3 regions of the Arthrobacter sp. SDR-2R genome follow, and region 2 is predicted to be linked to each of the others. Evidence: riboswitches for the same ligand, from Rfam matches in the RefSeq annotation. Region 2 holds a riboswitch; each other region holds the start of a gene.
The links. A riboswitch is a leader RNA that binds a small molecule or an ion and turns the genes downstream of it on or off. The one in region 2 is predicted to bind cyclic di-AMP.
Positions count from the first base shown of each region.

Region 1: another riboswitch for cyclic di-AMP. It lies ahead of AC3ANU_RS19210 (aggregation-promoting factor C-terminal-like domain-containing protein); the one in region 2 lies ahead of AC3ANU_RS18575 (M23 family metallopeptidase).
Region 3: another riboswitch for cyclic di-AMP. It lies ahead of AC3ANU_RS11570 (C40 family peptidase); the one in region 2 lies ahead of AC3ANU_RS18575 (M23 family metallopeptidase).

Region 1 is NZ_CM173231.1:4,176,276-4,178,528, reverse strand. It holds gene AC3ANU_RS19215 (glyoxalase superfamily protein) at 1-402, shown strand; gene AC3ANU_RS19210 (aggregation-promoting factor C-terminal-like domain-containing protein) at 498-1,211, opposite strand; cyclic di-AMP (ydaO/yuaA leader) riboswitch at 1,217-1,377, opposite strand; gene AC3ANU_RS19205 (ArnT family glycosyltransferase) at 1,585-2,253, opposite strand, start outside.
Region 2 is NZ_CM173231.1:4,023,650-4,025,902, reverse strand. It holds gene AC3ANU_RS18580 (iron-dependent transcriptional repressor DtxR) at 82-783, shown strand; cyclic di-AMP (ydaO/yuaA leader) riboswitch at 922-1,133, shown strand; gene AC3ANU_RS18575 (M23 family metallopeptidase) at 1,146-1,967, shown strand; cyclic di-AMP (ydaO/yuaA leader) riboswitch at 2,096-2,253, shown strand, end outside.
Region 3 is NZ_CM173231.1:2,478,956-2,481,208, reverse strand. It holds gene AC3ANU_RS11575 (aggregation-promoting factor C-terminal-like domain-containing protein) at 1-882, opposite strand, end outside; cyclic di-AMP (ydaO/yuaA leader) riboswitch at 1,040-1,210, shown strand; gene AC3ANU_RS11570 (C40 family peptidase) at 1,214-2,047, shown strand; gene AC3ANU_RS11565 (protein adenylyltransferase SelO) at 2,174-2,253, opposite strand, start outside.

The DNA of each region.
Region 1 (2,253 bases), 150 kb from region 2:
ATGGACTGGAAACTCGAGCTTGTCTTTGTCCCCGTATCCGACGTTGACCGTGCCAAGGACTTCTACGTCAACAAAGTGGGCTTTAACGCCGACTACGACGAGCGGCCGTCGGACTCCATCCGCTTTGTGCAGTTGACGCCGCCGGGCTCGGCCTGCTCCATCTGCATCGGCGAAGGACTCGTCGACGCCCCGCCCGGCACGGGCTCCAACCTGCAGCTGGTGGTCAACGACATCAATGCCGCCCATGACCAGCTGAAAAACAACGGCGTGGATGTCAGCGACGTGGACGTGCAGGACTGGGGCCACTTCGTCTACTTTGCCGATCCGGACGGGAACAAGTGGGCTGTCCAATACATCCCGTGGCGGAACGACGGACAGGAAGCTGGTGAGGGCACCGGATAGCGCTGGTTAACCAAAGCGGCGGGCCGCATCGTGATGATGCGGCCCGCCGCTTTGGTGCAGTTCCCCGGCATCGCTGCCGCCGGGGGGAGGAGTGCCTAGTACCAGTTGTGGGACAGGTGGAAGTTCAGGGCACCACAGGGCGACTGGTAGCTCTTCTTGATGTAGTCCAGGCCCCAGTTGATCTGCGTGCGGTAGTTGGTGAGGTAGTCCGCACCGGCGCTGGCCATCTTCTCAGCGGGCAGGGACTGGACGATGCCGTAAGCCCCGCTGCTGGAATTGGTGGCCGTGGTGGTCCAGTCGGACTCCTTGGTCCACAGCGTCTGCAGGCACTGCATCTGGTCCGGTCCCCAGCCGAACGCGCCCAGCTGGCTGGCGGCGTACGCCTGGGCGCCTGCGGGATCGTTAACCGCGACGGCGGGAGCCGGCTCAGGTGCGGGGGCAGGCGCCGGGGCCGGGGCTGGCGCGGCGGGTGCGGGGGCTGCCGGTGCCGCTGCAGGGGCCGGTTCCGCTGCCTGCGGCGCCACGCTGATGGCAGCGGGAGCGGGGTTTGCTGCCGGGTTGGAGCGGATCTCGCTCTTCTCGATGCTCATTTGAGCGTCGGACGCCGACGTGGGAGGGTTGGATGCGGTGGATGACACCGGAGTCATGCTGCTGGTGGCCTGTCCTGCCGCGCCTACCCCCACCAGCACCGCGCAGGATACTGCCAGGACGGCGGCGCGCTGGCCCAGGGTGGTCTTTTTGGCCTGCTGCTTGGCCCTGTGTTTAGCCTTGGCCTGCAGCAGGCGTGCTTCTGCCGTGTTCTTGGACATGATTGATCGCCTCTCACACCTGCGGAGTTAGCTGTCGGGTTCGGATGAGGGCATCCGGCCATACGGAAAGATCACGTACTGGCTTAACCCCAAGGGCATTCAGTGCCCGGGACGGTGGGTCCCCCGCCTCTGCCGTAGCTCAATCGGAATCCGGGGAAGCGGCAGAGCTTGGCGTCGACCCGGGATATGCGGCCCGAACGGGGGCCGCACCCAATCGACGCTACAGGAAGTGCACGCGAAAGTCACATTTAGGTAACGGAAGTCACGATCCTCAGCGCGTTGATTTGCCGGATTCCCCGTTCGTAACCTCGGTCCCATTGGGGTATGGCCGCCCCATTTCATGAGCGCAGCGCGCCGACCGTTACAGTTCCCGTTACCCAGCCAACAGGTAGACGGTGGTGCCGCCAATGCTCTGCGCCGTGAAGTTGTTCGCCACCCACTGGGCGATCTGGGCGGCAGCGTCCGAACCGGTACTGGCCCGGATGGTTCCGCCTGTGATGAAGTAGTGGATCTTTCCCTGGGACACCAGATCCTGGAACTCCGCCAAGGTAGGGGCGGGATCTGTGCCGTTGAACCCACCCACCGCCATGACCGGCAGTTCCGTTGCCAACTGGTAACCGGCAGCGTTGTTCGACCCCACCACTGCCGCTGCCCAGGTGTAGCCCGAGGCGCCATTCCTGAGTGCTGCCACGAGTTCCGCGGACGGCGTGGGGGCGCCCAAGAGGCCTCCCACGGCCCCGCCTCCGCGACCACCGGCAGCAGCGGTTCCGCCGGGAAGTGTTCCCCCGGGCGCGCCCTGCTGGCGGGCCGTGTTTCCCTGGGTTGCTGGCTGCCTGGTGCTGCCTGTCCCGCTCCGGCCAGGGCCCGTCCCGCGAGGGGCGAAGCCCGACGAGGGCCCGGCACTGACGATCGCCGCGCTGTGCGTTGTCGACGCCGTGGAAAGGGAGTACGCCAGCGGCCCGGTGAGCGACGCCGCAATGGCGAGCGCCGCCGTCGTCCGCTGCACGGCACGCCAGCGCAGGAACCTGCCGAACGCCACGCC
Region 2 (2,253 bases):
AAGCTTTCCCCCGGACTACTTTGCGCGAAGAGGCGATACGGTGGGACAACGCAAGGTACTGCGCTCGAGGAGCTGAGCTGGATGACGGATCTGATCGACACTACGGAGATGTACCTCAGGACCATTCTGGAGCTTGAGGAAGAAAACATCGTTGCCCTTCGGGCCCGTATCGCCGAGCGTCTGCGCCACTCCGGTCCCACCGTTTCCCAGACCATCGGCCGCATGGAGCGGGACGGGCTGGTGGTCGTGTCCGGCGACCGGCACCTGGAACTCACGGACACGGGCCGCAAGCGCGCCACGGAGGTCATGCGGAAGCACCGGCTGGCCGAACGCCTGCTGGCAGACGTCATTGGCCTGGACTGGGCCTACGTCCACGACGAAGCCTGCCGCTGGGAACATGTCATGAGCGAGCGCGTTGAGCGCCGCATCTACGAGATGCTGGACCACCCCACCGAGTCGCCGTACGGCAACCCCATCCCTGGCCTTGCGGCGCTGGGCGGCCAGGCGGGGCCCGGCTTTGCCGACGGCGCCATCAGCCTGGTGGAAGCGATGAAGAATTACGGGCCCGCCTCCGGAGTGACCATCAGCCGCCTGGCGGAGCCGATCCAGGTGGAACCGGAGCTGCTGGCGCAGCTGGACGAGGGCGGTATCCGGCCGGGTGCCGCCGTGGCGCTGGAACGCGTGGGCGAATACATCTCCGTGCGGGTCCCCGGAATCGAAGGCGCATTGGAGCTGCCGCCCGAGGTTGCCGCCCACGTCTTCGTGGCCATCAGCCAGCCCTGATCGGGGCCCCCATACCCCACAGAGGGGCGACCACGCAAAGGTAACGGAATTGTTACCTAGGGTCTTAAGCCTCTATAGTGGAACCAAGCGTTGATACATAAGCGTTACCTGATCCGGAGCCGAGCTCTGCCAGCGGGTCAGGTGCACGAGTCGTTACTGGCAGAGGCGGGGGAACCACAAGCGGCAGCGGGGGACTGCCTTGGGGTGAAGTCCGTCAGCAGCAAGCCTCTCCAGTGAAGGATTCTTCCGGGAATACCCCCTGTGCAGAAGCTTGCCTAAGGCGGACCGGGTCTTTGATCTCTCTGACCCGAATCCGACAGCTAACTCCGCAGGCTTCTTCCAGAGAGGAACCCTTCTTGACCATGCAGACCTCCCGGGGCCGCCGCCGCGCGGCCGGCCCCCCTTCGGCACCCCGGGTTGCCGAAGTTGTCGCAGCGGAGCGCCCCCGCGACCTGCATCGTGACGCGCGCCGCCGCCGGGGTCCCTTCCGGCAGATGACGGAGTTTGCCGCGGCCAGCGGTATTGGCCAAAAAGCCGGCATTGCCCTTGCCGCCACAGGCCTGGTGCTGACGGTCACGGTGCCCGCCACGAGTCCCGTCATGGCCACGGATGCCGCCGGCAGTGCCCCCTTGGCCGCGTCCGCCGTCAGCCCCCAGCCCCAGATCTCGGCCGATGTCGGAGCACAGATCGACTTCAGCCGGTCGGCCGTGGTGACCCAGGCCGACCCGGACGGGAAGCTGAAGCAACTCCTGAGCGCCCAGTCCGCCGGCTCCGTCACGCGTGCCGCTTCGGCCGGCACCCTGGCTGCACCCCTCGCCTCCCTCACCACCGCTTCCCCCTTCGGCTACCGGGTCAGTCCCATCACCGGAGGCTCCGGAGACTTCCACCGGGGCCAGGACTTCGTGGCGCAGTGCGGGACCTCGGTCCTGGCCGCCGCGACAGGTACCGTGACCTTTGCCGGCTGGCACCAGTTCGGTGGCGGAAACCGCGTGGTCATTGACCACGGCAACGGGCTGGAGACCACCTACAACCATCTCTCGTCCTTCAACGTCAAGGTGGGCCAGACCGTCTCCCGCGGGGACGTGGTGGCACTGAGCGGTACCACGGGCGCATCCACCGGCTGCCACCTCCACTTCGAGGTGCAGGTCAATGGCGAAGTTGTCGATCCCATGGGCTGGCTGTAACCAAATGGTTGCCCGCTCTCACATGTCCGCGACGCGCCGTGACCTGAATGTGACATTGAAGCAAAACTGCTGTACCGTCTAACTCGCGTCAACTTTTCCGAAGTTGACGCTCTTGAGTGGATTGCCTAACTCTGCCACCGCTCAAGGTCCGTTCGCATTTCATCGTCTGGCAGGGGCGGGGGAACCAATTTTGGCCTTCATGTTCAGAAGGCCTTGGGGTTAAGTCACAAGCTTCCCAGGAAGCAGCGTGGCCGGGTGACTCCCATCCGAATCCGACAGCTCACCT
Region 3 (2,253 bases), 1.5 Mb from region 2:
CGCCTGGGCCGCCTCGTAGGCAGCCAGCGCAGCCTGGCCTTGGCGGTACTCCCCCTCAAGCGCCGCCGTCGTCCCTTTCAGGGCGGCAAGCTGGGCCGTTAGCTCGCCGCCGTGCCGCTGCTCCTCGGCCACCTGCCGTGCCAGTGCGTCCCTGGCGGAACTGGCTGCCCCGGCTTTTGCCCTTGCCTCCCCGGACAGGCGCTCCCGTTCGCTCCTGGCAACCTTTTCCTGTTCCACCAGGGCAGCGGATACCTTTCCGGCCGCCGCCGCCTTGACCACCAACGCGGCCGTCTTGTCCCCCACGAGCTTGACGAGGTTGAGGCCCTGGACGCTGTTGGTCCCCAGGGCGTCCAGCGCCACGAAGAACCCGGCGTTGGTCCCGCCTGTCTTGTACGACTGCACGGCCAGGGCGCCGAGGTCCTTCCGGTACCGGGCCACTTCGTCGTTTGCGCGGGCGGCCCGTGCGGACAGGGTTTCCAGGCGTGATGTGGCGGACTGGAGCTCTGCATCCGCGGCAGCGTATTCGGCGGCCGACCGTACGGCTGCGTCCCCGGCTGCCTCCGACTGCGCCTGCAGGCCGGTCAAGAGCCCGTCGATGGTGGCAATTTCTGCAGCTTTTGCCGCTTCGGACGACTGCGCCTGCTGCACATCCGACCAGGAGGGATATCCGCCGGGCGGCGGCTCCTCCGCTGCGGCCGGCAGCACGGTGGCGGCGGCCAGGGCGATGGCCAGCACGCCACCGAGGAGCGGGTCCCTCGGCTGGTCACGAACAGGGGCATAGTCCCGAAGCTTACCGTCCGGCGCGGCCCCCGAGGGCGCGTCCGTGGCCACATTGTTACCGTTTGCAGCGATAAAGACCCTGCCTGCATCGGTCGAGGTCACCGCCCGAAATGCGAAGTACATCAAGACGTTTGCGCAATTGAGAGGGGAGCCTCGTATGTTATCCAAATGTGACAATCGGGGGCAGCGCGGGTTATGGTCGTTTGGTGTCCCTCTCAGACGGGACATTCCCGTCAGCATGCCGAGCCCTGCCGCTGATCATGGGATTCAACCGCTTTCCGTTTGGCAGGGACGGGGGAACCAAGTTTCTACGGCCACATGTGGCCTTGGGGTTAAGTCGTTAGCGCCTCCGCCCGCGGAGCCAGCTACCGGCCGGGTATCTCCAGCCCGAACCCGACAGCTCACCCCGCAGGCATGGGAGAGGCGATCAACTGTGTCAAAAATTTCCACCACTGCCCGTCACCGCGCGACTCCGGCCCGCTCCATTGTGCTCGAGGGCCTCGCCGTAACCGCCAAGTCCCAGGCCCGTTCGCTGGGCCGTCCGGCGCTTGCCGTTGCTGCAGCGTCCGGTATTGCCTTTGGCGTCGGAGCCCCGGCCCATGCAGGTGTCACCGGCCCGGACACCACTGAGAACACCAGCGTCCAGGCATACTCCGCACCTGCCCCGGCAGCAGCACCCGCCGCAGCAGCAGGAACCGTCCACACGGTGGTGTCCGGCGACACCATCGGGGCCATCGCGGCCGCCCATGGCGTCAGCCTCAACGACGTCCTGGCCGCCAACGGACTGGGACTGTCCTCCATCATCTACCCCGGTGACCAGATCCAGATCCCCGGCGCTGGCCACACCGCAGCCCCGGCGCCGGCAGCAGCTCCCGTCCAGACGGCAGCCGCAACCGCACCGGCAAACACCGGCATGAACATGTCCTACGCCTCAGCCGCCCCGGCGGCGTCCACCGGCACCGGGACCGGCGCTGCCATCCTGGCATCCGCTTACAGCCAGGTCGGCGTGAACCAGGACTGCACCGCAATGGTTGAGAAGGCCCTGCGCTCCGTCGGCAAGTCCGTCGGCGACCTGGCCCCCACGCAGTTCTTCCAGTACGGAACCGTTGTCGGCGCTCCCGCCCCCGGCGACCTGATCATCACCTCCGGCCACGTGGGCGTGTACGCCGGCAACGGCCAGGTTGTGAGCGGCGGCGTCAACGGCTACAGCACCGAGGTCCACTCCATCAGCTGGCTCGGCGGCTACTCCGCAGTCCGCGTAGCCTAGCCTTCGCAACGCTTTGGCAGCAGCAGGCTGGTACTAAACAGCAAAGCTGTTCTTAGACAGGAGGGCGGCAGCCGGGTATTCCCGGCTGCCGCCCTCCTGTCATTTCCGCACCGTACCGCTGAACAGTCACGTCCCGCAGAAGGTCATGTAGGTGCCGAAATCCTCAGGGGCACCTTCGGCGTAGCGTTCCAGGCCCGGCCGCTCGG